3 regions of the Cupriavidus sp. OTU4054 genome follow, and region 1 is predicted to be linked to each of the others. Evidence: predicted binding sites of a transcription regulator. Region 1 holds the regulator's gene; each other region holds the start of a gene.
What was found. The regulator sigma-54, encoded in region 1, starts transcription at its own class of promoters, with help from an activator protein. The targets are predictions, from matches to a motif close to TGGCANGNAANCTGCTTT.

Region 1 (10,104 bases):
CGTGCAACTGGTGCGCGGCCCTTCCGTGATGAACGCAAACGGGCTGATCTTCAACAACGTCACCCGCGAAGTACAATTGCTGGGTAACGTTCGCGGCACCATCATCACGGGGCCGCCTTCGGGCCAGGCTCCGAAACCATAAGAAGCGCGCCCATGCAAGACCGTCGCCCCGCGCGCAGCCTTGCCAGGCCGTCATCCAGTCCATTTTCTAGTCCGCTATGACTTCATCCCAGACGACGCCGTCCCGTCGCCGCCCCGCCGCTGTCGCGCTGCTCGCCATGGTCGCCGCCCTCGGGCTATCGCTCGCGGGCCCCGCGCACGCCGAACGCGCGGATCGCGACAAGCCGCTCGTGCTGGAAGCGGACAACGCCAGCTACGACGACGTCAAGCAGATCTACACGCTGACCGGCAACGTCGTGCTGACCAAGGGCACGATGGTGCTGAAGTCCGATGCGGCCGAACTGCGTACCGATCCCGAGGGTTATCAGTACGCAATCGCGACCGCCAAGCCGGGACGCCAGGCCTATATCCGCCAGAAGCGCGACGGCGTGGACGAGTACATCGACGGCTGGGGCGACCGCATCGAATACGACGGCAAGCAGGAACTGTCGCGGCTGATCGGCCATGCCCGCGCGGCGCGCGTCGCCGGCACGAAGGTCATCGACGAGATCCGCGGCGCGCTGATCACGTACGACAGCCGCAACGAGTTCTACACCGCCGCGGGCGGCGGAGACACGACCGCCGCCGGCGCGCCGTCCTCGGGCCGCGTGCGCGCGGTGCTGTCGCCGCGCGCGGACGCGAGCGCGCCCGCCGCGCCGCTGGACCTGAAGCCCTCGCCAGTCCCGTCGCCCAACTCGTCGCAGAACCCGTCGCCGGCCAAGCCCTGAGCCCCGCGCTCCGGGCCCGAAGCACCCCAACGCAGCAGTCATGAACGATACCGCCACGCTCGCCAAGCCGATCTCCACCGCCACTGTCTCCAATGGCAGCACGCTCGTCGTGCGCCACCTGAAGAAGCGCTACGGCTCGCGTACCGTCGTCAAGGACGTGTCGCTCGACGTCAAGAGCGGCGAGGTGGTCGGGCTGCTGGGCCCGAACGGCGCGGGCAAGACGACCTCGTTCTACATGATCGTGGGCCTCGTCGCGCTCGACGAAGGCGACATCGTGCTCGATGGCGACCACATCAGCGGCCTGCCGATCCACGAGCGCGCGCGCATGGGCCTGTCGTACCTGCCGCAGGAAGCGTCGGTCTTCCGCAAGCTCAACGTGGAAGAGAACATCCGCGCGGTGCTCGAGCTGCAGCAGGAGAACGGCAAGCCGCTCAAGAAGGACGAGATGAACAAGCGGCTGGACACGCTGCTCGACGATCTCCAGATCGCGCACCTGCGCAACAACCCCGCGCTGTCCCTGTCCGGCGGCGAGCGCCGCCGCGTGGAAATCGCGCGCGCGCTGGCCTCCTCGCCCCGCTTCATCCTGCTCGACGAGCCGTTCGCGGGCGTGGATCCGATCGCCGTCGGCGAAATCCAGCGTATCGTCAGCTTCCTCAAGGCACGCAACATCGGCGTGCTGATCACCGACCACAACGTGCGCGAAACGCTCGGCATCTGCGACCACGCGTACATCATCAGCGAAGGCACGGTGCTCGCCGAGGGCCAGCCCGAGGACATCATCGCCAACGAATCCGTGCGGCGCGTCTACCTGGGCGAAAACTTCCGGATGTGATGCCCCGGCCGCGAGTGCGGCCGCTCACATTCGCGCTCGGTCAGACACGATCACCGAGCCAAAGCGATAGGCGATAGCAATTTCCGTTCCATCGACGAGAAGATGCGCATAGAATAGGTCGCATGAAACCGTCGCTTCAGCTTCGCCTCTCCCAGCACCTTGCCCTTACCCCCCAACTGCAGCAGTCGATCCGGCTGCTGCAGCTCTCGACGTTGGAGCTCCAGCAGGAAGTGGAGCAGGCTCTGACGGAGAATCCCCTGCTCGAGCGCGAAAACGACTGGATCGAGAGCCCGCTGCGCGTGGCCGCCGATGGCTCCGTCAACGTGCAGAGCGCCCCCGCGCCCGCCCCGGCCGAGCCGCAGGGCAACGGCGAGGAGCGCGCGGAAGGCGCGGGCGGCAGCGACGAGGAAGGCTTCGGCGGCGATAACACCAGCGAGGACTACGGCAACGACTGGAGCCTCGACGATTTCGCGCGCCGTCCGCAGGGCGACGAGGACGAGAAGACGCCGATGCAGCTGCGCGACGCGGAACCCACGCTGCGCGAGCATCTGATGGAACAGGTCGCGCCGCTGAAGATTTCCCTGCGCGACAAGGGCCTGGCGGTGTTCCTGATCGAGTCGCTCGACGACGATGGCTATCTCGGCGCCACCCTCGAAGAAATTTTCTCGGAACTGCCCGAGGAACTCGAGTTCGAAATAGAGGAAGTGCAGTCGATGCTCACGCTGCTGCAGAGCTTCGATCCGCCCGGCGTGGGCGCGCGCAATGCGGCGGAATGTCTCACGCTGCAGCTGCGCCGCATCTCGCATCCGCAACGCGATCTTGCATTGTCGATCGTCAACCACCATCTGGAGTTACTGGCGGTGCGTGATTACACGCGCCTCAAGAAAGCGCTCCAGGTGGACGAAATAGCATTGAAGGCCGCGCACGATCTGATCCGCTCGCTGGCACCGTATCCCGGGCACGCCTATAGCAGGCCCGAGGCCGATTTCGTGGTGCCCGACGTGTTCGTGCGCAAGAGCGGAGGTGGCTGGATTGCCCAGCTGAATCCCGATGTGATGCCGCGATTACGCATCAACGACATGTACGCGCAGATCCTGCGCGGCGCGAAGGGCGAATCGGGCACTGCGGGGCTGCAGCAGAAGCTTCAGGAGGCGCGGTGGCTCATCAAGAACATACAGCAGCGCTTCGATACGATCCTGCGTGTGGCGCAGGCTATCGTCGAACGGCAGAAGAACTTTTTCACCCATGGGGAAATCGCGATGCGCCCCTTGGTTTTGAGGGAGATAGCCGATACACTCGGTTTACATGAGTCCACGATTTCGCGCGTGACCACGAACAAGTACATGGCCACGCCGATGGGGACTTTCGAGTTGAAGTACTTCTTCGGGAGCCACGTGTCCACCGAAACGGGTGGCGCAGCTTCATCCACGGCAATCCGCGCGCTGATCAAGCAACTCATAGGAGCCGAAGACCCCAAGAATCCCCTTTCCGACAGCCGCATCGCCGAACTGTTGGGCGAGCAGGGCTTTGTGGTCGCGCGGCGCACCGTCGCCAAATACCGCGAAGCGCTCAAGATCCCGGCAGTGAATCTCCGCAAGACTTTGTAGCCGAGTTGCACCGTCTGCCTGGTGTGACTCTTTCAGAAGGAGAAACGCTATGAACTTCAAGATCAGTGGACACCACCTGGACATCACGCCCCCTCTGCGTGAGTACGTGGAAACGAAACTGGAGCGTATCGTCAGGCATTTCGATCAAGTCATCGGTGTGAGCGTGCTGCTATCGGTCGACAACCACAAGGAAAAGGAACGGCGGCAGTATGCGGAAATCAATCTGCATCTGAAGGGCAAGGACATCTTCGTCGAAGCGCATCATGAAGACCTGTATGCGGCGATCGACTGTCTGGTCGACAAGCTCGACCGTCAGGTCATCCGCTACAAGGATCGCGTGCAGGGCCACGACCGCGAAGCCCTGAAGTACCAGATGGCTGCCGCGCAAATGCAGCAGCAATAAACACCGACGCGCGACGCCAACGTCGCCAAGGAGTGATACGAAGAGAGCAAAGCCGCGCAATCAGCGCGGCTTTTTTGATGGGCGCCCGATACGCGCGGCGCGTGGTCCGCCAGCCACGGGGAGTTGCAACCGTGCGGCGTCGGTGTATGCTGCGCCATACATGTACAAAGGAGACTGGCGTTCGCCGCCCGGAGTTGGCGACCGGTAGTGACCGGTATGGCGCAACGCTGCGGTGCACAAGGAACCGATGCCGCTGCTCTATAATGGCCGGACGCTTTACACCCCCAAGATACCCGCGCATCGCCCATGAATCGTTTGGCCAAACTGCTGCCACCCGGCAACATCACTCTCGACGTCAGCGTCACCAGCAAGAAGCGGGTGTTCGAGCAGGCCGGGCTCCTGTTCGAGAACAACCATGGCGTGGCACGCGCCACCGTGACCGACAATCTGTTCGCGCGGGAATCGCTCGGCTCGACCGGCCTGGGTGCCGGGGTCGCGATTCCGCACGGCCGCATCAAGGGGCTCAAGCAGCCGCTGGCCGGCTTTATGCGCCTGGCCGAGCCGATCCCGTTTGAATCGCCCGATGGCAAGCCCGTATCGCTGCTGATCTTCCTGCTCGTGCCCGAGCAGGCCACGCAGCAGCATCTGGAAATCCTGTCGGAGATCGCACAGCTGTTATCGGACCGCGAGATGCGCGACGGGCTCGCAACCCTGCCCACGCCCGAGGCGGTGCACCAGTTGCTGACCGAATGGCACCCATGAGGTCCCGCGGGAACGGCGGGGCTACCCGCTGCTGATCCGCGCGCCCGAGCGGCGCCAGCCACGGTGCCTGCCCCCTCCCAACCACCGCCCCACGTAATCGCATGGAACTCACCGGCGTCACCTCGCAGTCGATCTTCGACGACAACGCAGCCGATATCAAACTCTCGTGGGTGGCCGGACTGGAAGGCGCCGACCGTGCGTTCGACGTCGAGTTCGCGCGCGAGGCCACATCGGCGGCGGACCTCGTGGGTCACTTGAACCTGATCCATCCGAACCGCATCCAGGTGCTCGGCAAACCCGAGATCCTGTACTACCAGCGGCTCGACGACGAGCCGCGCAAGCGCCAGATGGGCGAGCTGATCCTGCTCGAGCCGCCGTTCCTCGTCGTGGCCGATGGCATGGAGCCGCCGCCCGACCTGGAACTGCGCTGCACGCGCTCTTCGACGCCGCTGTTCACCACGCCCGTGTCGTCGGCCGCGGTCATCGATCATCTGCGCCTGTACCTGTCGCGCATTTCGGCGCCGCGCGTGACCATGCACGGCGTGTTCCTCGACATTCTCGGCATGGGCGTGCTGATCATGGGCGAATCGGGCCTCGGCAAGAGTGAACTCGGCCTCGAACTGATCTCGCGCGGCCATGGCCTCGTGGCCGACGATGCGGTGGACTTCGTGCGCTTGGGCCCCGATTTCGTGGAAGGCCGCTGCCCGCCGCTGCTGCAGAACCTGCTCGAGGTACGCGGACTGGGCCTCCTCGATATCAAGACGATCTTCGGGGAAACCGCGGTCCGGCGAAAAATGAAGATCAAGCTCGTGGTGCAGCTCGTGCGCCGGAACGACGGCGAATTCGAGCGCCTGCCGCTCGATTCGCAATACCTCGACGTGCTCGGGCTGCCGATCCACATGGTGAAGATCCAGGTGGCGGCCGGCCGAAACCTCGCCGTGCTGGTGGAAGCCGCCGTGCGCAACACGATCCTGCGCCTGCGAGGCATCGACACGCTGCGCGACTTCATGGACCGTCAGCGCGCGGCCATGCAGGCCGATGTCGTATCGCGCGGGCAGGGCCGGCTGCTCTGAACGTCGCGGACAGGCGCCGCGCGGTCAACCTCGCCGGCATGGCCCACGTTGTGTGCGTTGACGGGCATGAAAAGCCCGCATGTTTTCCTGTGGTTCCACCCCCAAGGAGAGAGAAGCATGAAAAAGCTGATCGCGATGTGCGTGCTGGTAACCCCGCTGATCGCCATGGGCGCGTTTGCCCAGGGCGCTTCCGCTCCCGCGGCGGCTGCTGGCAACAGCCAGCAGGACCGGATGAAGGCATGCAACACGCAGGCCACGGGCAAGAAAGGCGACGATCGCAAGAAATTCATGAGCGATTGCCTGTCGGGCAAGCCCACGGCCGCCGCCGAGCCCAAGACGCAGCAGGAAAAGATGTCCGCCTGCAGCAAGCAGGGCAAGGGCAAGAAGGGCGACGACTACAAGGCATTCATGAAAGATTGCCTCTCCAAACCCGCCGCTTGATGTCGAATGGCGGCGTCATGTCATGACGTCGCCATCACCCGGTGCTATCCTTGCGGGTGCCATGCGAATCATTCTCATCACCGGAATCTCCGGCTCCGGCAAGTCCGTTGCGCTGAACGTCCTCGAAGATGCGGGCTATTACTGCGTCGACAACCTGCCGGCGCAGTTCATCCCCGATCTCGCGAGTTATCTGTCCTCCCAGGGCTATACGCACCTCGGCGTGGCCACCGATATTCGCAGCCGCGAATCGCTCGCGCGCTTACCCGAGACCGTACGCGACCTCGGACGCGATCATCAGGTGCAGGTGCTGTTCCTGACCGCGAACACCGATGCGCTCGTCCAGCGCTACTCGGAATCGCGCCGACGCCATCCGCTCTCCGTCCGTACCGAGGCCACGCCGTTGCTCGAGCAGCAGGCCAGCGTGGAGCCGGTGTACAACGATCGCTCGCTGATCGAGGCCATCGAGATGGAGCGCGAGCTGCTGAGTCCGCTCTCGGATTCGGCCCATCGTATCGATACCAGCAACGTGCGCACGAACACGCTGCGCAGCTGGATCAAGGATCTCATCCGCGACAGCCATATGCAGCAGCTGACGCTGCTGTTCGAGTCGTTCGGCTTCAAGCACGGCGTGCCGAGCGATGCGGACATGGTGTTCGACGTGCGCTCGCTGCCGAACCCGTACTACGACCTCGCGCTGCGCCCGCTCACGGGCCGCGACGCGCCCGTGGTGGACTTCCTGCAGAGCCAGCCGCTGGTGCTCGCCATGGCGGAAGATATCCGCGCCTATGTGGAAAAGTGGCTGCCGAGTTTCATCGCGGACAACCGCAGCTATCTCACGGTTGCCATCGGTTGCACGGGCGGGCAACATCGCTCCGTGTTCATCGCGGAAAGACTTGCCAACTACTTCCGGGCACATGGTAATGTGCTGGTCAGACACCGCGAGCTGGCACCGGGCTGATCGGCGTTTTCCGATCGACATGGGTGGCTCCGCGCGGCGCGACACGGTCCGTGCACCCATGGCTATCCATGTCCACCCATCCGCCTTATCCTCACCGTTCCGTCCCGACGGACGACGCTGACACCGCGCGCGTCATCCTCGACGAGCTGCCGCTGTTTCCCCTCCATACGGTGCTGTTCCCCGATGGCCGCCTGCCATTGCGCGTCTTTGAGAAGCGTTACGTGGACATGGTGCGTGGCTGCCTGCGCGACGGCAGCGCATTCGGCGTATGCCTGATCGCCAGCGGTCAGGAAGTGGCGCGTCCCGAAGATCCCACCGTGCCGGAGTCGGTCGGCTGCCTGGCCGAAATCGTCGATTGCAACATGGAGCAGCTGGGCGTGCTGCTGATCGAGGCACGCGGGCGCCAGCGCTTTCGCGTGCTGTCGCACGAGACGCGCGACGACGGCCTGCTCGTGGCGCGCGCGGAAGTGCTGCCCGACGACATCATCGACTGCAAGCTCGAACTGCTTGGCGAATGCCTGTCCGCCCTGCGGCGCATCGTCTCGTCGATCCACGCGGAGTCGCCCGACAACATGCCGTTCGCGGAGCCGTACCAGTGGGACGATCCCACCTGGGTCGCCAACCGGCTGTGCGAGCTGCTACCGGTGCCGCTCAAGGCCAAGCAGATGCTGATGGAACTGCCCGACGCGGGCATGCGTATCGAGATCGTGCACCGCTATATGCGGCAGCACCATATCGTCTGAATCGTCCAGGCTAGAACAGTCCGCCGCGCGCCTGGTCTTCGAGCAGGCGGCGCACCGGCGCCGGCGTCCCGAGTGCGTCGAGATCGTCGAGCGACAGCCAGCGCCGCGCGGGATCCTCGACATGCGAGACCGCGTCGAGGTCCACGCGAATCGCGCGAATCAGCAACCGGAAATGCGTGAACACATGCGTGAGCTCGCCCGCGAGCATCGCGCGCGACGGCGTGCCGAATGCGCGGGCCTGCGCAAGCGCGGCATCCTCGGCCGCTTCGATATCGAACGGCACGGTGTCCACCGGCATCTCGGGCAGGCTCCACAATCCACCCCAGATACCGCTGTCGGGCCGCAGGCCCAGCAGCACGTCGCGGCCATGCCGCATGACGAGCATGACGGTGCTGCGCTCGGGAATCGCGGCACGCGGCTTGGGCGTCGGCAGCACGGCGGTCAGCCCGTCGCGGCGCGCGACGCAGTCGGCCGCGAGCGGGCATGCGTCGGCATTGGCGAGGCACGCGGGCTTGCCGCGCGAGCACACGGTCGCGCCGAGGTCCATCAGACCCTGCGTGTACGCGATCATGTCCTCGGCCTGGTTCGGGCCCGCCGGTGGCAGCGCCTGCCCGGCCAGTTGCCACATGCGCGTCTCGATCGCGCGTTCGCCCGGATAACCCTCGATGCCGAACACGCGCGCAAAGACGCGCTTGACGTTGCCATCGAGAATGGGCGAGCGCACGCCCGCGCTGAACGCGGCAATCGCCGCGGCGGTCGAGCGGCCGATGCCGGGCAGCGTCACCAGTACATCGGGATCGGTCGGAAACACGCCGCCGTGCTCGTCCATCACGGCCTTGGCACAGCGGTGCAGATTACGGGCGCGCGAGTAGTAGCCCAGGCCCGCCCACAGCGCCATGACCTCGTCGGCCGGGGCGGCCGCGAGCGCGGCGACGGTCGGCAACTGGGTGACGAAGCGCTGGAAATACTCGATGACGGCCGCGACCTGCGTCTGCTGCAGCATGATCTCGGACAGCCAGATGCGATAGGCGTCGCGCGTGTTCTGCCACGGCAGGTCGTGGCGGCCGTGCCGGCGCTGCCAGTTCACGACGCGTATGCCGAAATCGGTCGGCACGGAGATCGGCGCTTGCGAGGAGGGGGATAAGGGAGACGCGGACTTGCGGGGCATGCGGCGAGACAGTGCGGCGAGACAGTGCGGCAGGGGTGAGGGAGACGAGGTGAGGCAGATATTACCCCACCCCCTCCCTCGTCAGGCCGCGCGCGCGCCCGCCTCGGCCGGCGTTTCGAGAATCGCCTTGGCGAACGCCTCGATGCGCCCGCTGCGTTCGTCGAGGCCGTTGAGCACTTCCTCGAGCTGCGAGATGCGGCTCTCGAGCGTGTCGGTAGCCTCGTGGATGCGCTCGATGGAATCGACGCGGCGGCGCAGCTGCTTCTGATGCTCGCGCACCTGCGCCTCCAGCGGCGTCATCACCGACTTCAGCCAGATCTCGATATCGCGGTTGAGATCGCGGAAGTTGTCGAGCACGCGGCTCGCCATCGTCGCAAACGCGTTCTGCACGAGCTGCGGCCGCGAGCGCGTGAGCATGTTCACGGCACCGAAGTGGTTGTTGACCAGCTGCAGCGTTTCCTGCAGGTCCATCGCATAGCGCGACGTCACGAACTGGATGGGCGCGGGCAGCGTGAAGCCATGCTCGGCGTTGAAGCGCCGGTACATGCTATCGACGAGCTGATGCAGGCCGGCAATCTTCTGGTCGGCCTCCTTGATCAGCCCCGTCAGCTGATCGAACAGCGCCTCCATGTCCTCGCGCAGGCCGCGCGAGAAGAAGCGTTCCTTCATCTGTTCGCGCGCGTCGCGCATCGTGCGGCGCACGTCGCGCAGTTGCAGGGCCTTGATGATGTCGGCGCTATGGCGGCCGAACACGAGGCGCAGCGCCTGGAACTTGGTGATGCTCTGCTCGAACTCTTCCTTCTCGCCCTGCACGCGCAGCAGCATGTGCTTGACCATCGCGTGGTTCTTGCCGCGCAGGCCGCGCAACTCGAACAACTGCTCGACGATATCGCGGCGGCGGCTCTGCAGCAGTTGCTGCGCGCCGCGCGAGACGTCGTGCACGAGGCGCTGCACCTGATCGGACACGATATCGCGGCGCTGCGGAATCAGCTGGTCCGACAGCACGTGCTCGAACTGCGCGAGATTGCTGCGCACGAGCAGCGGCTCGTCATGCGTGACCTTGGCGACGAGACCCTTCTGCGCGGACACCGGATAGACGCGGCGTTCCTCGATGCCGAGCACCTGCGCGGTCGTGCGGACCTGGCGCGAGATCTCCATCGCGATCTCGGGCGAGGACTTCAGCGGGTCCCACAGGCCGTCGATCTTGTTGAGCACCGCGAGGCAGCCGCG
Region 2 (10,104 bases), on a different contig from region 1:
GGCAGCACCCGCAGCGGCTCCGGCTGCCGCGACGCACACGGGCGGCGCCGACATCCAGTGCGACATGCTCGTGCTGGGCGCGGGCCCCGGCGGCTATTCGGCCGCGTTCCGCGCGGCGGACCTCGGCATGAACACCGTGATCGTCGAGCGCTACAAGACGCTCGGCGGCGTGTGCCTGAACGTGGGCTGCATTCCGTCGAAGGCGCTGCTGCACAACGCGGCGATCATCGACGAGGCAAAGGCGCTCGCTTCCCATGGCGTGTCGTTCGGCGACGTGAAGATCGACCTGGACAAGCTGCGCGGCTACAAGGAGTCCGTGGTCGGCAAGCTGACCGGCGGCCTCGCGGGCATGGCCAAGATGCGCAAGGTACAGGTCGTGCGCGGCCTCGGCACGTTCCTCGATCCGCACCATCTGGAAGTGCAGGAAACCGAGGGCGAAGGCCAGGCCACGAGCGGCAAGAAGACCGTCATCCAGTTCAAGCAGGCCATCATCGCGGCCGGCAGCCAGGCCGTGATGCTGCCGTTTATCCCGAAAGATCCGCGTATCGTCGATTCGACGGGCGCGCTCGAGCTGCCGAGCATCCCGGGCAAGATGCTCGTGATCGGCGGCGGCATCATCGGGCTGGAAATGGCCACGGTGTACAGCACGCTGGGCGCGCGCATCGACGTCGTGGAAATGCTCGACGGCCTGATGCAGGGCGCGGACCGTGACCTCGTGAAGGTCTGGGACAAGATGAACAAGCATCGCTTCGACAACGTGATGCTCAAGACGAAGACCGTCGGCGTGGAAGCGAAGCCTGATGGCATCTACGTGAAGTTCGAGGGCGAGGCCGCGCCGGCCGAGCCGCAGCGCTACGACTTCGTGCTGGTCTCCGTGGGCCGTACGCCCAACGGCAAGAAGATCGGCGCCGAGCGCGCCGGCGTTGCCGTGACCGATCGCGGCTTTATCGAGGTCGACAAGCAGATGCGCACGAATGTGCCGCATATCTTCGCGATCGGCGATATCGTCGGCCAGCCGATGCTTGCGCACAAGGCCGTGCACGAAGCGCACGTGGCCGCCGAGGCCGCGCATGGCGAGAAGGCGTACTTCGACGTCAAGCAGATTCCGTCGGTGGCCTACACCGATCCGGAAGTGGCCTGGGCCGGCCTGACCGAGGAGCAGTGCAAGGCGCAGGGTATCAAGTACGGCAAGGGCGTGTTCCCGTGGGCCGCCTCGGGCCGCGCGATCGCCAATGGCCGCGACGAAGGCTTCACCAAGCTGATCTTCGACGAAGAGACGCATCGCATCATCGGTGGCGGCATCGTCGGCACGCATGCGGGCGACCTGATCAGCGAGGTCTGCCTCGCGATCGAGATGGGCGCCGATGCCGTGGATATCGGCAAGACGATCCATCCGCACCCGACGCTGGGCGAGTCGATCGGCATGGCTGCCGAGATCTACGAAGGCGTCTGCACGGACGTCCCGCCGCCGCGGAAGAAGTAAACCCGAGCCGTGCGGGCCGGCACCGTGCGCATGCACTGCCGGCTCGCATGTCACGCCTCATCATGGGGCGTGGAACGGTGTCTCGCACCGTTCTTGCGCCGTTGTTGTGCCGTGGGGTGCCGTCACCGTGCGCCCTCCCTGACGCGCAATCCCGTGTCCGGTTCGATCTAACTCCCTGATTCGACGAAAGATTTCCGGTCGTTAAACGCCGGCGACGTGCTTTGGCACGCGGGTTGCTTTATTTGCGTTCAAACTTGGATACAAGATGGAACGCAAAGCAAACATGCCGTCATCCCGCCTTCCCGCGATCGCTACCCTGCTGGCGCAATACGCAAACGGTTCGCTGACTCCCACGCAATGCGTGGACGATGTGCTCGCGCGCATCGAGGCCAGCGACCGCCCCGAGGCCTGGATCCATCGCGTCGATGCCGAAGCGCTGCATGCGCGCGCCGGCGAGCTCGAAGCGCGGCTGGCCAGCGAAGGCGCGGCGCTGCTGGCGGCCATGCCGCTGTTCGGCGTGCCGTTCGCGGTCAAGGATAACGTCGATGTCGCGGGCCTGCCGACCACGGCCGCGTGCCCGGCCTTTGCCTACGTTCCCACGGAAACGGCCTTCGCCGTCGAGCAGTTGCTCGCGGCCGGCGCCATCCTGATCGGCAAGACCAACCTCGACCAGTTTGCGACGGGGCTCGTGGGCACGCGCTCGCCGTACGGGGCGGTGCGGCAGATCGACCAGCCCGATCGCGTGTCGGGCGGCTCCAGCTCCGGCTCGGCGGTGGCCGTGGCGGCGGGGTGCGTCGCGTTCTCGCTCGGCACCGATACGGCCGGTTCGGGTCGCATTCCGGCCGGCTTCAACCATCTCGTCGGCCTGAAGCCGACGCTCGGCCTGGTGAGCAAGCGCGGCGTGGTGCCGGCCTGCCGTTCGCTCGACACGCTGTCCATCTTCGCGCACGACGTGGCCGACGCGTGGCGCGTGCTGGCGCAGATTGCCGTGTTCGATGCGCGCGATGGCTATGCGCGCGAAATCCCCGCGCTGGGACTGCCGCGCGGGCCGCTGCGCATGGCGGTGCCCGATATCGCCGCGCGCGCGGAGGGTTTCGATGGCGACGCACTGGCCGCGCAGGCCTTCGCGCAGACCATGGACGCCGTGCGCGAGTCCTTGCAGATCGCGCCGTCCACCGTGCCGTTCGCGCCGCTGCAGGAAGCGGCGCTGCTGCTCTATGACGGCCCATGGGTCGCCGAGCGCCGCGCGGCACTGGGCACATTCTTCGATACGCACCACGACGCGCTCGATCCGACCGTGGCCGCCGTGATCGGCAAGGCCGACCGTTACAGCGCGACCGATGCGTTCGAGGCGCAGTACCGCATGGCCGATCTGCGCCGCGAGGCCGAGGCGATGTTCGCGTCGATCGACGTGCTCGTGGTACCGACCGCGCCCACGCATCCGACGATTGCCGCGTTGCGCGACGACCCGATCGGCGTGAACAGCCAGCTCGGGCGCTATACGAACTTCGTCAATCTGCTCGACCTGTGCGCGATTGCCGTGCCGGGTGTGCGCCGGGCCGATGGGCTGCCGGCCGGCATCACGCTGATTGGCCCCGCGGGGGCGGATCAGCGGATCGCCGTGCTGGGCGCGCGCATCGCGGCGCTGTTCGCGGCGCCGGCCGATGGTGCCGATGCCGGCGCCGTCATCGCGGATCTGCCGCTGCCGTTTGCCGAGCCCACCGTCGCGGTGGCCGTGGTCGGCGCACATCTGCGCGGCCAGCCGCTGAACTGGCAGTTGCGTGAAGCGGGCGCGACGCTGCGCGCGAGCACGCGCACCGCGCCGCGGTACCGGCTCTATGCGCTCGCCGGGACCACGCCGCCGAAGCCGGGCCTCGCGCGCGTGGCCGACGCCGATCACGCACACCCGGGTGCCGCCATCGAGGTCGAGGTCTGGGAGTTGCCGCTGCGCACGTTCGGCAAGTTCGTCGCCGATATTCCCGCGCCGCTGGGCATCGGCAACCTCGAACTCGAGGACGGCAGCCACGTGAAGGGCTTTATCTGCGAGCCCCACGCGCTGGCCGAAGGTGCCGGCGCCCGCGATATCACCGCCTTTGGCGGCTGGCGCGCCTACCTGTCCAGCCTCTGATCGAAACGTAAGCCCATCCACTGCCAGAGATCCAACCATGACCCATCGCCGCGACTTCCTCAAGCAAGCCAGCCTGCTGACCCTCGGTTCCGCGCTGCCCCTGCAGACGCTGCTGGCCGCCGAAAAACTGACCATCGGCGTGCTCTACGTCGGTGCCCGCAACGACTTCGGCTACAACCAGGCGCAGGCCGCCGCCACGGCGATCCTGAAAAAGCTGCCCAATGTGAAGGTCGTGGAAGAAGAGAACGTGCCGGAGACCATCGCGGCGCAGAAGACCATGGAGGCGATGATCCAGCAGGATGGCGCCACGCTGATCTTCGCGACGTCGTTCGGTTACTTCGATCCGCACGTGCTCAAGGTTGCGGCCAAATATCCGAAGGTGCGCTTCGCCCATTGCGGCGGCCTCTGGAAGGCGGGCAATCCCGCGAACATCTCGAGCTACTTCGGCTACATCGACGAGTGCCAGTACCTCGATGGCGTGGTCGCGGGCCATATGAGCAAGAGCAAGAAGCTCGGCTTCGTCGCCGCCAAGCCGATTCCGCAGGTGCTGCGCAATATCAACGCGTTCACGCTCGGCGCGCAGTCGGTGGACCCGTCCATCACGACCCACGTGATCTTCACGGGTGACTGGTCGATGCCCGTCAAGGAGGCCGAGGCGGCCAACGGCCTGATCGATCAGGGCTGCGACGTGCTCACGTGCCATGTCGATGGGCCCAAGGTCGTGATCGAAACCGCCGAGAAGCGTGGCGCGATGAGCTGCGGCTATCACGCAAGCCAGGCCGCGCTCGCGCCGAAGGGTTACCTGACCGGCGCCGAGTGGGACTGGGCCACGCCGTACAAGTCCCTGACCGCCGACGTGCAGGCCGGCAAGGTGCCGCCCAACGTGCTGCGCGGCGGCCTGCGCGAGGGCTACGTCAAGCCGTCGCCGTACGGCGCGAAGGTGACGCCGGCCGCGAAGCAGGCGGCCGATGCGGTCAAGAGCAAGATGATGGCCGGCCAGTTCGCGATCTTCAAGGGACCGCTGAAGGACAACAAGGGGGGCGTGGCGATTCCGGCCGGCACCAGCCTCGCGCAGACCGACTACGTGCTGGAGAGCATGAACTACCTCGTCGCCGGCGTGGTGGGGCAGGGTTGAAGCGGTACGTCATGAAGCAGGAGCGCCAACATGCCTGATGCCGGCACGCCACGCACGTCGCATAGCGCGGCGACACTTTCCGCGCTGCTCAACGGCGTGCTGCCCGCATTGCCGACCGTGCTTGCGCTGATCGGCACGCTGCTGCTGTTCTCGCTGTTCCTGCTCGTGCAGGGCGCGCCCGCGCTGGAAGCGTTGACACTGATCTATCAGGGCGCCTTCGGCACGTCGTTCGCGTGGCAGAACACGCTGATGCGCGCGGCGCCGCTGATGCTGACCGCGCTGTGCGTGGCATTGCCCGCGCAGGTCGGCCTGATCGTGATCGGCGGCGAGGGCGCGCTGGCGCTCGGCGGCCTGGCCGCCGCCGTGCTGCCGCAATGGCTGCCCGCCGGCACGCCGTGGCCCGTGATGGTGACCGCGATGGGCGCCGTTGCGATGGTGACGGGCGGCGCGTGGATCGGCCTCGCGGGCGCGCTGCGCCACTGGCGCGGCGTCAACGAGACCATCGGCAGCCTGCTGCTGTCGTATATCGCCATCGCGGTGTTCAAGCAGCTGGTGGAAGGGCCGCTGCGCGACCCGGCCAGTCTCAACAAGCCGTCGACGCTGCCGCTGACCGATGCCGCGACGATCGGCACGCTGCCCGGCATGGATGTGCACTGGGGCCTGTTCTGGGGCGTGCTCGCGTGCGTCGCGGCATGGGTGCTCGTGCGTCACGGCACGGCGGGGTTTGCCATGCGCGTGGCCGGCGGCAATCCGCGCGCCGCGCGCATCGTGGGCCTGCCGGTGCGCCGGCTCGCGCTGCTCGCGTGCGTGCTCGGCGGTGCCGCGGCCGGCCTTGCCGGCATGTTCGAAGTGGCGGCCGTGCAGGGCAGCGCCAACGCGGCGCTGCTGGCGGGCTACGGCTACGGCGGCATTCTGGTCGCATTCGCGGCGCGTCAGCATCCGCTCGCGATCGTCGCTTGCGCGCTGCTGATCGGCGGTATCGAGAGCAGCGGCAGCCTGCTGCAACGCCGGCTCGATCTGCCCGATGCCACCACGCTCGTGCTGCAGGGCCTGCTGTTCGCCAACCTGCTGGCATGGGAAGCCCTGGGCGGCCGCATCGCGGCATGGCGCCTGCGCCTGCAGGCACGCATGCAGGCGTCGCGGCCCGGTAGCGAAGGCGCCTCGATGGAGACCCGTCATGTCTGATCTGCAATCGCCATGGGTCGTGCTGGTGCTGTCGCTGGTCAGCGGCGCCATTCGCGTCAGCACGCCGTATCTGTTCGTGAGCCTTGGCGAGTGCCTGACCGAGAAGGGCGGCCGCGTGAACCTCGGCCTGGAAGGCATTCTCGTGTCGGGCGCGATGAGTGGCTACGCGGTGGCCTATCTGTCCGGGTCGCCGTGGACCGGCGTGCTCGCGGCCGCATGCGTGGGGCTGCTGCTCGGCTGCCTGCACGGGCTGGTCTGCTCGCTGCCGCGCGTGTCCGATATCGCGTTTGGTATCGCGCTGATGCTGCTCGGCACCGGCCTTGCATTCTTTATTGGCAAGCCCTTTATCGCGCCGCAGGCGCCGATGCTGCCGTCGCTCGAACTCGGCAAGTGGACCCACATGCCGCAGCTGGAACAGGTGCTGCGCATCAACGTGCTGTTCGTCATCGGCGTGGCGCTGGCCTTCGTGCTGCAATGGGGCATGCGCGCGACGCGCTGGGGCCTGACGCTGCGCATGGTCGGCGATCACGCCGAGACCGCGCGCGCGATGGGCTATCCGCTCACGCGCATCCGCGTGGCCGCCACCGCGATCGGCGGCGCGTTCGCGGGCGTGGGCGGCGCGTATCTGTCGCTGGTCTACCCGGGCAGCTGGAACGAAGGGCTGTCGAGCGGGCAGGGCCTGATGGCCGTGGCGCTCGTGATCTTCGCGCGCTGGCAACCGCTGCGCTGCCTGTGGGCCGCGCTGCTGTTCGGCGCCGCGGGCGCGCTCGGTCCGGCACTGCAGGCCATTGGCGTGACCAGCGGGTATTACCTGTTCAATGCCGCGCCCTATGTGCTGACCCTCGTCATCATGATCATCAACTGCCGTCCCGATCGTGCGCTCGCCGGCGCCCCGGGCGAACTGAGCCTGACGCGCTGACGCATTGACGCGCGGAAGCTCTGCAACGGAGAACACCACCCATGTCCCGCACCATCGAAGCCAAACCTTATCCGTGGCCGTACAACGGCGATCTGCGTCCGGAGAACACGGCGCTCGTCATCATCGACATGCAGACCGACTTCTGCGGTTTTGGCGGCTATGTCGATCGCATGGGCTACGACCTGTCGATGACGCGCGCGCCCATCGAGCCGATTCGCCGCGTGCTCGACACCATGCGCGCGCAGGGCTTCACGATCATCCATACGCGCGAAGGCCATCGGCCCGACCTGTCGGACCTGCCCGCCAACAAGCGCTGGCGCAGCCGCCAGGCCGGCATCGATGGCGTGGGCATCGGCGACGACGGCCCCTGCGGCAAGATCCTCGTGCGCGGCGAGAAAGGCTGGGAGATCATCGACGAACTCGCGCCGCTGCCGGGCGAGGTCGTGATCGACAAGCCCGGCAAGGGCTCGTTCTGCGCGACGGACCTCGAACTGATCCTGCGCACGCGCGGTATCGAGAACCTCGTGCTCACGGGCATCACGACCGATGTGTGCGTGCATACGACGATGCGCGAGGCCAACGACCGTGGCTTCGAATGCACGATCCTCGCCGATTGCTGCGGCGCCACCGATCGCGGCAATCACGAGGCCGCGCTGCATATGGTGACGATGCAGGGCGGGGTGTTCGGCACGGTGTCGGACTCCCACGCGCTGCTGGCGACGCTGGGAGCGTGATCATGGCGGGCGGGCTGGGGCTCGAGGTGGTAGGGGCGTCGAAGTCGTTCGGCACGTTCCGGGCGCTCGACGACGTGTCGATCCGCGTGGCGCCGGGCACCATCCATGCGCTGCTCGGCGAGAACGGCGCGGGCAAGAGCACGCTGGTCAAGGGGCTCGTCGGCTACGGCGTGCTCGATGCGGGGCAGATCGTCGCCGACAACCGCGAGGTGCGCATTGCCTCGCCGCGCGACGCGCAGGCCCTGCGCATCGGCATGGTGTACCAGCATTTCACGCTGGCGGAGGGGTTGTCGGTCGAAGAGAACCTGCTGCTCTCGCGCGGGCGGCTGCCATGGCGCATCGACTGGTCGCGCGAGCGTGCCGCGTTGCGCGACTTCATGGGCCGCATGCCGTTCCGCCTGCCGCTCGATGCGCCGGTGTCCGCGCTCGCGGCCGGAGAGAAACAGAAGCTCGAAATTCTCAAGCAGCTCTATCTGGAGCAGCGCTTCCTGATCCTCGACGAACCGACCTCGGTGCTCACGCCGCAGGAAGCGGACGAGGTACTGGGCCTGATGCGCACGCTGACCTCGCGTGGCGAGCTCACGGTGCTGATGATCACGCACAAGTTCCGCGAGGTGATGGCCTATGCGGACGATGTGACCGTGCTGCGCAAGGGCCGGCAGGTCGGCACCTGCAAGGTGATGGAGGAGGAGACGGATCTGCCTTCGCGGCTCGCCGCCTGGATGATGGGCACCGAGGGCTCCGCGATCGATCGCCGCACGCTCGCGCACGACGGCGGCGATCGCGCCGCGCGCAAGCCCGTGGCCGCCGATGCGCCCGTGCGGTTGCAGATCGACGATGCCACCGTGATCGACGGTCGCGGCCATGCGGCCGTGCGCGATCTCGCGCTCGCGGTCAGGGCCGGCGAGATCCTGGGGATCGCGGGTGTGTCCGGCAATGGCCAGCGCGAACTCGTGGAGGCGCTCACGGGGCAGCGGCCGCTGCGGCAGGGCGCAATGCGCGTGGCCGGACAGCCGTATCACGCCACGCGCGAGCAGATGCGCGCGGGCCGCGTGTTCGCGATTCCCGAGGAGCCATTGCGCAACGCGTGCGTGCCGGGCATGAGCATCGCCGACAACCTGGCCCTGCGCGACTTCGATCGCGCGCCATTGCGCCAGCACGGCTGGCGCTTCAACCGCCGCGCCACGCGCGAACGTGCCCGCGCGCGTATCGCGGAGTTCAACGTCAAGCCGCCGGTGCCGGACCGGCCGATCGGTACGCTCTCGGGCGGCAACGTGCAGCGCGCGGTGCTCGCGCGCGAACTGGGTCAGCCCGTCGATGTGCTGATCGTCGCGAACCCCGTGTTCGGGCTCGATTTCGCGGCGGTCGCCGATATTCATGCGCGGCTGCTTGCCGCGCGCGATGCGGGCGCGGCCGTGTTGCTGATCAGCGAAGACCTCGATGAACTGCTTGCGCTGGCGGACCGCATCGCGGTGATCGCGGAGGGGCAGATCGTGTTCGAAGTTCCCGCCGGCACCGCGGACCGTGAAGTGCTCGGCCGGCATATGGCCGGCCAGCATGGCGACCGCGACCGGCCGCTCGCGGCCTGAAGTGTCTTCTCGTTCCGGACATGCCTGACTCGACGTCGCCCACCATGCTTACTGCCGCCGCGCAACCGTCCCCATTCACGTTCGACCCGCGCCATACCGCGCTCGTCGTCATCGACATGCAGCGCGATTTCATCGAGCCGGGCGGCTTCGGCAGCTCGCTCGGCAACGACGTGACGCTGCTCTCGGGCATCGTCCCGACGACCGCGGCGCTGCTTGCGCATGCGCGCGCGTCGGGCTGGTTCGTCGTGCATACGCGCGAGTCCCATGCGCCCGATCTGGCCGATTGCCCGCCCGCCAAGCGCCTGCGCGGATCGCCGGGCATGCGGATCGGGGACCCGGGCCCCATGGGCCGCATCCTGATCCGGGGCGAGCCCGGCAATGCGATCGTCGATGCCGTCGCGCCAGTGGCGGGCGAGCTCGTGATCGACAAGCCGGGCAAGGGCGCGTTCTACGCGACGTACCTCGACGCGGCCCTGCGCGATCGCGAGATCCGCTATCTGGTGTTTGCCGGCGTGACCACCGAAGTCTGCGTGCAGACCTCGATGCGCGAGGCCAACGATCGCGGCTACGACTGCCTGCTGGTCGAGGATGCGACCGCGAGCTACTTCCCGGCCTTCCGCGATGCGACGCTCGCGATGATCCGTTCGCAGGGCGGCATCGTCGGCTGGACCGCGCCACTGGCCGCGCTGGCCGCGGCCGCCTGATCCTCACTTCTTATGTCCAAGACCATGGAAATCAATCGACCCGAAGCGGTCGCGCAAGTCGCGGCCGCGTTCGAAGCCTATGAGCGCGCGCTCGTCGATAACGACATCGCCGCGATGAATGCCTTGTTCTGGGAAACGCCGGAGACCGTGCGCTACGGCATCGCCGAAGTCCAGCTCGGCGGCGCGGCAATTCGCGCATGGCGGGAAACGTGCGAACCGGTGCCGCG
Region 3 (10,104 bases), on a different contig from region 1:
CGGTGGCCTGGTTCATCGCATCCTGGGGCCGCTTTTCCTGGAGCGCGAGCTGGATCGCCATCACGTCGAGCATCGGGCTACCCGATGCCGCACCCGGAATATTGCCGTAGAGGCGGCGCGCTTCCATCAGCGCCTCGTCGGCCTTCTGATAGCGCTGGAGCCGCTGTTCGACGAACGCCACGCCGTAATAGAGCGCGGGCAGCCGCACGGGCGACGCGGTAGCCATCTGGTTCTGGAATGTCGAGCGCGAGGCCACGAGGTCCGCGCGGTCCTTGTCCTGGATCACGCGGGCCCGCACGCGCGCGAACTCGTACTCGGGCGTGTTGCCGACCTTGCGGGCCGTCACGTGGCGCACACGGTCCTGCATGTCGGCAAGGCGCTCGGACGTCAGCGGGTGGGTACGCACGTAGGCGGGCACCGAGCTTTCGGAGATGCCCATCACACGCTGCAGCCGCGCGAAAAAATCGGGCATGCCCTGCGGATCGAAGCCGGCCGCGGTCATGATCTGAAAACCGACCCGATCGGCTTCGCGCTCGGCGCCGCGCGAGAACGACAGCTGGTTCGCGATGGCGGCACCCTGCCCGCCCATCGCGAGCGCCGCGGCCGCGTCGCCGCTCTTGGTCGCGGCCAGGCCCGCCAGCACCATCGCCGCGAGCGCGATCCACATCGACTGGTCCTGGCTCGTGATGCCGCGCGCGATATGGCGCTGAAGCACGTGGCCGATTTCGTGGCCCAGGACCGAGGCGAGTTCCGACTCGGTTTCCGACTGCACGAGCAGGCCCGTATGCACGCCGATATAGCCGCCGGGCAGCGCGAATGCATTGATCGTGCGATCGCGCACGCCAAACAGCTCGAACCCCGTGGTGAACGTACCGCCGCCGGCCGAGCCCGAGATGTTCTGTTTGCGCGCGGCCTGCACGAGGCGGTAGCCGAGCGCGTTCAGGTAGTCGGACATCAGCGGGTCGCTGATGTAGTCGGGGTCGCGGCGGATATCGCGCATGATGCGGTCGCCGAGCCGCTTCTCCATGTCGGGCGACAGGCTCGCGCTGGACGGGTCGCCGAGGTCGGGCAGCTGGATGCCGCCGCTTTCCACGACCGGATTGTTCGTGCGCAGCCCGAACTCGGACTTCTGGCCCGCGCGGACGCTGCGGTTCAGGTTGTCGTAGACCTGATCGCTGGCATCGCCGTCGTTCGGCGAGGCCATGCCGAACGGGGCCTGCGATCCCGCGCCGCTCCCTGTGCCCGCGGGAGCGGCCAGCGACGGCAGCGAGGCCTGCGTCGGCCGCGCCGGCGGCGGTGCGCCCATCGGCGCCTGCGGCCACGCCGGCGCCGACATCGTCAACACGAGCGCCGCCGCCAGCACGCGAACGCGCAGACGCGGCGCCGCGCGCATGGCAGGCGCGGCGGTGGAGGCAGGGCGACCGGGGCGGCGGATGGGGCTCCCGGACCATGGGAAATCGGGCATGTTGCTATGATAGCGGCCTGCGCTGCCCGTTCCCATCGGGCAAGCCCTTCCCGCGCTTTTTCACACCAGACCTTCACACCTTTCCCGTCATGAGCGAGCTCACACACTTCGACAAGGCCGGCCAGGCACATATGGTGGACGTCGGCAACAAGGCCAGCACGCACCGCGTCGCGGTGGCTACCGGCACCATCACGATGGAACCGGAAACCTTCGCGCTGGTGCGCGACGGCAACGCGCGCAAGGGCGACGTGCTAGGCATCGCGCGCGTGGCGGCCATCATGGCGACCAAGCGCACATCGGACCTGATCCCGCTCTGCCACCCGATCGGCCTGACCAAGGTCGCCGTGGACTTCGCCCTGGACCCGCCCAGCTCGACCATCGCCTGCATCGTCCGCACCGAAACCCACGGCCAGACCGGCGTCGAGATGGAAGCGCTCACGGGCGTGCAGGTCGCCCTGCTGACGATCTACGACATGTGCAAGGCCGTGGACCGGGGGATGGTTATCGGCAATGTGCGGTTGCTGGAGAAGCACGGCGGCAAGTCGGGAGACTGGGTGGCGAACCCTTGATCCCGACCGACTTGGTTCGGTGATGACATAAGGGCACCCTGCCCCAAGGTAACCTATCGGGAAAACATACTCGTACACCACTGAGACTCACAGGGGGTCCCATCGCCATCACCGTCCATTTCGGTGTTTGGACAGTTCTTCAGGAAGTACTTGGCCTCTTTGCAAGAAGTCATCTGGGAACAGTATTTCCGTCCATCACACTGAAAGGGGCTAGCCGCCTCCGAGGTTGGCGCTTGGATCGAATCGGAGGCCAGTGTTTCGGACGGGCCGAATTTCGGGGCAACGTACTTGTACCCAACAGCGACGAGGACGGCGGCAGCGATGAATCCAAGCAGACGGTGGCCGATGGACCGTCCTTTGCTGGCTGGCGATTGCGCACGACCTCGAGGTGACCCTGTCGGATTGACGCCGGGCCGTTGAACAAAGATGGCCTTCTTCTTGCCATCCTTGTTGAGCATGACAAGGAACGTTAGTGACTCACCAACCTTCGGCTGACCACCCTGCTTGGGGTAATCCGAGATATGCACGAAGATGTCCTGACCACCTTTCGACGGCGCGATAAACCCGAACCCTTTGTCGTTCCACGCTTTGAGGGTCCCGTCGATTCTTGTATTCATGGGCTCCGTCGATTCAGCCGTCATCACGCGGTATCAGTCAGTAGTTTCCGATGCGATCGGCAAGCTCAGTCGCTTCTTTTCCTGGGGCGTCTTGAACTTGCCGTCCCGCAGACGAAGCGGTACGAAGTCTTCGCCCGACTCTTCACAATTCTCTGGATCCATTTGGCGGCCTCGGGCTTTTCACGTAAGTTCCGAACAAAACTACCAAAAATATCAGCGGGCCGCTGCGAGCGCGAAGAGGGGTGTGGCGCTTGCGAGACGAGTGCATGGCACGCCGTCGCCAGACGCACGGAGGCGCTCAGGGAGGGATTCGGAAAGCTGTACCGTGCGATCAGCGGCTGCGGCATACAAGCCCGTCTGGCAGCCGTGTCGTTTAAGCTGCGTGACGACAGCAGTACAAATCCGTCACGGCCGTTGTCTGCCCCGTAATAAAGGTAACGTCACATTTCCAACGTGCCTTCCGGTCAGCCGCGTGAGGCAAATTGGCGTTAAATAGAAGGAACACCTTTGGGGTATCGATCATGAACGGGCGCAAGATTGGCCTTATCGTATTGGCGGTGGCGGCGGCGGTGGCGACCATCGCCAGCGGCACCGCGGAAGCGCGCACGCGTGTTGGCGTGGGCGTGTATGTCGGGCCGGGCTGGGGCCCGGGATGGGGTCCCGGATGGGGGCCGGGCTGGGGCTATCCGGCCTATGGTCCCTATTACTACCCCGGTTACTATCCGCCGCCGGCCGTCGTCGCCGTGCCGGCGCAGCCGCCGCAGTACATCGAGCAGGGCGCCGACGGGAATCCGGTCGAGGCGCCTGCCGATCCCGGCCAATATGGCGGGCAGAACTATGGCGGACAGTCCTATGGCGGCTCCGGTGGCGGCGCGCCGCAGGCCGGACAGGATTCGAATGCGAACCAGTACTGGTACCACTGCGCGCGGCCGGAAGGCTACTACCCGTATGTCAAGACCTGCCCAGGCGGCTGGGAGCAGGTGCCCGCGCATCCTCCGGCCGGATCCTGAGACATGGGAAACACGATCATGCAAACCCGTTCCATCGTTATCCTGCTGGCCGCGACGCTCGCGCTGGGCGCCTGTGCAGTGCTGCCGTCGGGCCCGAGCGTGATGGCGCTGCCGGGCACCGGCAAGAACTTCGACCAGTTCCGCGCGGACGACTATAGCTGCCGTCAGTACGCATTCGGGCAGGTGGGCGGCACCACGGCCCAGCAGAATGCCAACGCCAGCGCGGTCGGCAGCGCGGCCATCGGCACGGCGCTTGGCGCGGCCGCCGGCGCGGCGTTCGGTGGCGGATCCGGTGCGGCGGTCGGCGCTGGCGTCGGCCTGCTCACGGGTGCCGCGGTCGGGGCGGGCAATTCGTACGAGTCGGGCTACGGCACGCAACAGCGCTACGACTCCGCTTACACACAGTGCATGTACGCGAGCGGCAATCGTGTGCCCGTGTATGGCACGATGGCCACGCAGATGGCACCGCGCCGCGCGGCCGCCGCACCGCCGCCGAATTACCAGCCGTACTATCCGCCGCCTCCGCCGCCCGGATACGTGCGGTGACGTAAAAAAGAGCGCACCCCGGTGCGCTCTTTTTTGTTCCGCCCTCTCCCTTCAGCCGCCCGACCATCGGCGGGACTTCGCGCGAACCCACGCGCAGAATTCGCGGGGCTGCTCCGCGGCCTCCCGCGTGCCCGCTTCCGCCATCTCGTCGCAGGCGCTCGCCAGCGATGCAAACTGCGCGCGTTCGTCGCCCTGATAGTAGTAGCGCAGACGATCCATCCACAGCCTTGCGCGATCCTGCTCGCCTGTCAGCGCGAAGAGCCACGCGGTGCGGGCGATGGTCGCCGGCATCGGCAGCAGATGGAGCGATGCGATATGCGCGGGCAGCAGCGCGCGCGCATTGTCCGCGGTGATGATCGCGTCCTCGGCCGTCTGCGCGCGGGCGTAGGCGTCGAACCAGAACGCGGGCCGCGGCATCGTATCGCGCGATCCCTCGGCGGCGTACTCGCGCGCTTCCACGCGGCGATAGTCGCGCCACGTGGTGGCCAGCACCACCAGCCCCACCGCACCGACGACGATCGCGAGCGGCTTCACCCATCGCGCGTCGCCGGTACCGCCCGTCTCCAGCCAGCCGAGCAGGAAACAGCACGGCAGCAGGAAATAGAGGTAATGCAGCGGGTATTCGAGCATCGAATGCATGCCGAACATCGCGAGCCAGACGAGCAGCATCACGGTCTGCGCGCGTTCCTCGGCGCCCGCGCGCAGCAGGCGGTCACGGACCACGCGCCACACCCAGGCGAGCAGAACCGCCACGACGCCGGCCGTACCGATCAGGCCGGTCTTGGCGAGCATGTCGAGCACCGCGTTGTGCGCGTGCAGCGCCATCTCCGGGCGCGCGCCCACCTCCGCTAGCTGCTGGAACTCGACCCAGCCGAACTCGCCGTAGCCGATACCGAGCCACGGATGCGCATGGAACATCGCGAGCGCGTGCGCCCACAGTGCATTGCGCCCGCTGAGCTGGCCGCCGCCCTTGATCAGCGCGATGGTGTCGAACAGCTGCCAGCCGAACGTCTGCCCCGCCGCGCGGATCAGCGGCTGCAGGATCACGAGCAGCCCGACCATCACGATCGCGGTGACGACGAGCGCGGCCGGGCGCTGCATCACGTTCGCGGGGCCCGTCCCCTGTGTGCGGTGCCGCGCCATGGCCGCCGCGATCAGCGCATAGATCGCCGCGATGCCGACGTGAACCACGCCCGTGCGCGAGCCCGACAGCACGATGCCCGTCTCGAGCAGCAGCACGGCGATCAGCCATGCGGGAAACCGCAATCCGCCGCGCGCGGCGAGCCACACGGATGCCACGAGCGCGAGGCCCTGCACGGTGGCCTGGTGATTGGGCTGATTGAGGTTGCCCCATAAGCGGCGGTTGGCCGGGTGAAAGTATTCCGAAACGAGGCCGAACATCTCGCGCTCGAGGCGGAACACCTGGATCCACTGGGCGAGGGCGCCGAGCAGGCCGGCGACGAGAAACGCGACGGCCAGCGCATCGACGATCGCGGCGCGCTGGTCCACGGTCTGGCGCTGGCTCATCCACGAGGCGGCCATGATCATGGCGGCGGCGAGGGCGAGCATCACCTGCGTCATGGCGCGCGTACCGGTGATATCGGCCATACCGCTCGCGGCCTGCAATAGCGTGGTGGCGATCAACCACAACGGCATGGCCGCAATCCATGGGAAAAATCTGATTCTCTGCGGGAGGCCCGATTTCGTCGCCGAGACGGTCAGAACGAGGATCAGGACGAGACCGAGCACGCCGGCAGCCCATTCGCCATAGAAGGTGGCGAGGGGGAGCGTGTGGCGGGAAACCAGCAGGGGGAAGGCGAAGGCAACGACGATCGCCGCTGCGGGGAGAGAGGCCCGGGATGGCGGCATGAGGCGGCCGGTGGAGGAAAAGGCACCATGATAGCGTGGCACCAAAAGAAATAGCGCCCGGAGGCGCTATTTGTCAGCTTGGGCGAGGGAAAGGCTCGCTGTGGGCTCGTGTAGCTAATTATCAGGGAGCTGCGCAACCCGGGGGGATGTACGATGCGCTCCAACCGTCACCGGCGCCGGTGATTAGGCAAGCCCACGTACCTTGGTTGTTCCGGTTCCAGCTGATCTTAGTACCAGCGATTTTGGTCGAGGCATTGCCACCAAGCGTACCAGTAAGCGTGTCGACTTCTGCATCCAGCGCCGCAGTCGGGTACCCGTCGCCAGTGAGGAGGCTGGACTTCGTCGCGCCCCATGCGCATTGCGCGGCCGTCGGCGCTGCACCGCCTGCCGGGACCTGAATCTTGTTGTCGGTAATGCACAGCTCAGCAGCCGTACGCAGCGCCGACAGTTCACCCACCACACGCGAAACCTGCGACTTCGCGATGTAGTTCTGGTACTGCGGAATCGCGATAGCGGCCAGGATACCGATGATCGCCACGACGATCATCAGTTCGATCAGCGTGAAGCCTTTCTGAGCTTGGCGGCCCAGTTTTTTAAGTTGTACCCGTTGCATAGGAATTGACCCCTCAAAGAGAATTTCGTTACAGGACGATACATCCTGTTTCATGTGATGCATTCCCTATAATGCAGGGAGCGTGCCAGCTCGAAACTCCCCGATTTCACGGGTCAAGGTGACAAACTTTGACAGACCAACGCGCGTATACCGCTGCCGTGAAACAGGATTTGTCACATGACGGTGACGAACCCCGGCAAATTTTCGGCACCCGCACCCTCCGAAGGGTCGATCGAACCCGGAGCGCCTCAATACATTTAAAGCGCTCCGTACATCACTTAACCATAATCGCTCAACGGACATCGCCAGACGCCGTCGTCGTGCATACACGCGGCAGATATTTCGCCGCGACCGACGAGCGGCATTCCCATTTCACCGAGCCCTTGTCCGCGTCGAGCATCGTCAGCGTCACGTCCTTCCCGGCCAGTCCCGAAGACACGCCCGAATCCTTGAACGCCGCGATGATCGTGCAGCCGCCTGACGCCCCGGCCGTGCCGCCGACCTTCACGCTCTTGACGTAGTTGCCCGTGATATCGGTGAACAGCGGAATGCCATCCGCCGCGGCCGTCGAGTTGTCGGGGCAACTGCCGCCCGACGAGTAGGACTCGGTCACGCCCACCTTCTGCCCCGACGCAAGGCTCATGCCCTCCGCGAACTGCGAGCGCGCGATGTAGTTCTGATACTGCGGAATCGCGATGCCCGCCAGAATGGCGATGATCGCGACCACGATCATCAGTTCTATCAGCGTAAAGCCTTGCTGGCGCGTTCGCGCTCCGCGCGCGCGCCGGTGGCGGATTGACTGCCGGATGGTCCCGTCGACATGAAGTGGATATTGCATGGTTGACCCTTTCAGAAATGTTGTTGGAAACACGTCTCACCAGGCACGGTGAAACGTGACACATCATCCCCATCGGATCGGTCCGACCCGTTTGACCCAGCGCAAGGGCCATGAAACGGTCACACTCTGTCGCACTCCGCTGCGTACCCGCATCAATCCACCATCAATCCGGATCCACAAAAGGAAAGAGGCGGTCCCAAGACCGCCCCTTTCGAGCTTTTGGCAATCATGCAATGCGACGAATCTGAATTCGCTTCAGACTCCCGTTGAAGCGCTCAAACCCGCCGCACCGACTGGCGTCGTCAGGCCGCCTGACGCTGGCCGCGTTTCTGCAGCAGCTTGCCCAGCAGCACCACAAAGGCCGCGCCCGCGATACCGAACACCAGATGGGCGTGCGGCACATTGGCTTCGAACCACAGGTGATCCACCGGATCGCTCACGAGCATTTCGCCGGCGAGGTAGCCCAGCAGCGCGGCGCCCAGCACGATGATGATCGGGAAGCGCTCCATCACCTTGAGCAGGATGGTGCTGCCAAACACGATCAGCGGAATCGACAGACCCAGGCCCAGCACCAGCAGCATCAGCTGGCTGCCTTCAGGACCCTTCTGCGCGGCGGCGGCCACGGCCACCACGTTGTCCAGCGACATCACGAGGTCGGCAATCAGAATCGTGCGGATGGCGGCCCAGATGTTCTCCTTGCCTTCGTGGCCTTCCTCGTCGTCGTCACCGGTCAGCAGTTGCACGCCGATGTAGACCAGCAGGATGGCGCCCACGATCTTCAGGTACGGCAAGGTCAGCAGCTTGACGGCTGCCACGGTCAGCACCACGCGCATGATGATGGCGGCGGCACTGCCCCAGAAAATGGCTTTCTTCTGCTGCGCGGGCGGCAGGTTGCGCGAAGCGAGCGCGATCACGACCGCGTTGTCGCCCGACAGGACGATATTGGTCAGGATGATCGAACCCAGCGCGATCCAAAACGCACTGCTGGACAACAATTCCACGGCAAAGCTCCTCGTATTCTCGGTAATGACTCATCGCCCGCTTTACGGCTGACTGCGGGCTTTCGGATGTCTGAAACTACAGACATGCAGGTTTATCGTACGAACCTTTCGATTCGGTTTCAAACCCGCGATGCACGCCTCCGGACATACCCTGAGATGCGGTGCACCAGAATGACATTGCCCCCGCGCGCGGGGGCAATGACGACAACAAATACCACGTCTGCGGCGATCGTGCTGGCATGCGCGGCAGCTCACACTCGAGCATGCCGCCCACGTCACGGCAACGGCATCACCGCATGACGCGCGATCCCGAAGGCAATTACAGGATCGACTTCAGCAGACGGCCCATTTCGGACGGGTTCTTGGTGACCTTGATACCGCAGGCTTCCATGATTTCCAGCTTGGCTTGCGCCGTGTCGGCACCGCCCGAGATCAGCGCGCCAGCGTGGCCCATGCGCTTGCCCGGAGGCGCCGTCACGCCGGCGATAAAGCCAACCACCGGCTTCGTCATGTTGTCCTTGATCCACTGCGCGGCGTTCGCCTCGTCCGGACCACCGATTTCACCGATCATCACCACGGCGTCCGTTTCCGGATCGTCGTTGAACATCTTCATCACGTCGATGTGCTTCAGACCGTTGATCGGATCGCCACCGATACCGACGGCCGACGACTGGCCCAGACCCAGCGCGGTCAGCTGGCCCACGGCTTCGTACGTCAGCGTGCCCGAGCGCGACACCACGCCGATGCGGCCCTTGCGGTGGATGTGACCGGGCATGATGCCGATCTTGATTTCGTCCGGCGTGATCAGGCCCGGGCAGTTCGGTCCCAGCAGCAGGGTCTTCTTGCCTTGCTTGCGCATCTTGTCCTTGACTTCCATCATGTCGCGGACGGGAATGCCTTCGGTGATGCAGACCACGAGGTCCAGATCGGCGTCAACGGCTTCCCAGATCGCGGCAGCGGCGCCTGCGGGCGGCACGTAGATGACGGACACGGTCGCGCCGGTCTGCGCCTTGGCATCCTTCACGCTCGCGTAGATAGGAATGCCTTCGAAGTCTTCGCCTGCCTTCTTCGGGTTCACGCCGGCCACGAATGCGTTCTTGCCGTTCGCGTAGTCGCGGCAGCCACGGGTGTGGAACTGACCGGTCTTGCCGGTGATGCCCTGGGTGATGACCTTGGTATCTTTATTGATCAGAATCGACATGCTGTAATCCTTTGCTAGTTGGGCGGACCGGCTTACTTGCCAGCGGCGGCGGCCACGACCTTCTGCGCGGCATCTTCCATCGCGTCGGCCGAGATGATGGGCAGACCCGAGTCGGCCAGCATCTTCTTGCCGATCTCTTCGTTGGTGCCCTTCATGCGGACCACCAGCGGCACGGACAGCGACACGGCCTTCGAGGCAGCGATCACGCCTTCGGCGATCACGTCGCAACGCATGATGCCGCCGAAGATGTTGACCAGGATGGCCTTCAGGTTCGGGTTCTTCAGCATCAGCTTGAACGCTTCGGTCACCTTCTCGGTGGTGGCACCGCCGCCCACGTCGAGGAAGTTGGCCGGCTCGCCGCCGAACAGCTTGATG

Region 2: atzF (allophanate hydrolase) is a predicted target of sigma-54. The motif match lies at 1,706-1,723, and genes of this name have one in related genera.
Region 3: AAHB16_RS25055 (pilin) is a predicted target of sigma-54. The motif match lies at 6,760-6,777, and genes of this name have one in related genera.

What each region holds. Positions count from the first base shown of each region.
Region 1 covers NZ_JASATF010000047.1:18,096-28,199, forward strand. Annotated here, with positions in the region: gene lptC (LPS export ABC transporter periplasmic protein LptC) at 1-142, shown strand, start outside; gene lptA (lipopolysaccharide transport periplasmic protein LptA) at 219-887, shown strand; gene lptB (LPS export ABC transporter ATP-binding protein) at 928-1,719, shown strand; gene AAHB16_RS31440 (RNA polymerase factor sigma-54) at 1,842-3,326, shown strand; gene hpf (ribosome hibernation-promoting factor, HPF/YfiA family) at 3,376-3,729, shown strand; gene ptsN (PTS IIA-like nitrogen regulatory protein PtsN) at 4,036-4,491, shown strand; gene hprK (HPr(Ser) kinase/phosphatase) at 4,593-5,564, shown strand; gene AAHB16_RS31460 (PsiF family protein) at 5,682-6,005, shown strand; gene rapZ (RNase adapter RapZ) at 6,067-6,963, shown strand; gene AAHB16_RS31470 (LON peptidase substrate-binding domain-containing protein) at 7,032-7,706, shown strand; gene mutY (A/G-specific adenine glycosylase) at 7,717-8,874, opposite strand; gene AAHB16_RS31480 (dynamin family protein) at 8,956-10,104, opposite strand, start outside.
Region 2 covers NZ_JASATF010000044.1:2,111-12,214, forward strand. Annotated here, with positions in the region: gene lpdA (dihydrolipoyl dehydrogenase) at 1-1,483, shown strand, start outside; gene atzF (allophanate hydrolase) at 1,749-3,611, shown strand; gene AAHB16_RS30815 (BMP family ABC transporter substrate-binding protein) at 3,649-4,746, shown strand; gene AAHB16_RS30820 (ABC transporter permease) at 4,777-5,931, shown strand; gene AAHB16_RS30825 (ABC transporter permease) at 5,924-6,850, shown strand; gene biuH (biuret amidohydrolase) at 6,892-7,584, shown strand; gene AAHB16_RS30835 (ABC transporter ATP-binding protein) at 7,587-9,173, shown strand; gene AAHB16_RS30840 (cysteine hydrolase family protein) at 9,194-9,877, shown strand; gene hpxZ (oxalurate catabolism protein HpxZ) at 9,902-10,104, shown strand, end outside.
Region 3 covers NZ_JASATF010000025.1:41,516-51,619, reverse strand. Annotated here, with positions in the region: gene AAHB16_RS25085 (beta-barrel assembly-enhancing protease) at 1-1,393, opposite strand, end outside; gene moaC (cyclic pyranopterin monophosphate synthase MoaC) at 1,555-2,034, shown strand; gene AAHB16_RS25075 (cold shock domain-containing protein) at 2,088-2,651, opposite strand; gene AAHB16_RS25070 (hypothetical protein) at 3,173-3,661, shown strand; gene AAHB16_RS25065 (YMGG-like glycine zipper-containing protein) at 3,680-4,207, shown strand; gene AAHB16_RS25060 (PglL family O-oligosaccharyltransferase) at 4,259-5,863, opposite strand; gene AAHB16_RS25055 (pilin) at 6,198-6,689, opposite strand; gene AAHB16_RS25050 (pilin) at 6,982-7,527, opposite strand; gene AAHB16_RS25045 (TerC family protein) at 7,830-8,528, opposite strand; gene sucD (succinate--CoA ligase subunit alpha) at 8,848-9,729, opposite strand; gene sucC (ADP-forming succinate--CoA ligase subunit beta) at 9,762-10,104, opposite strand, start outside.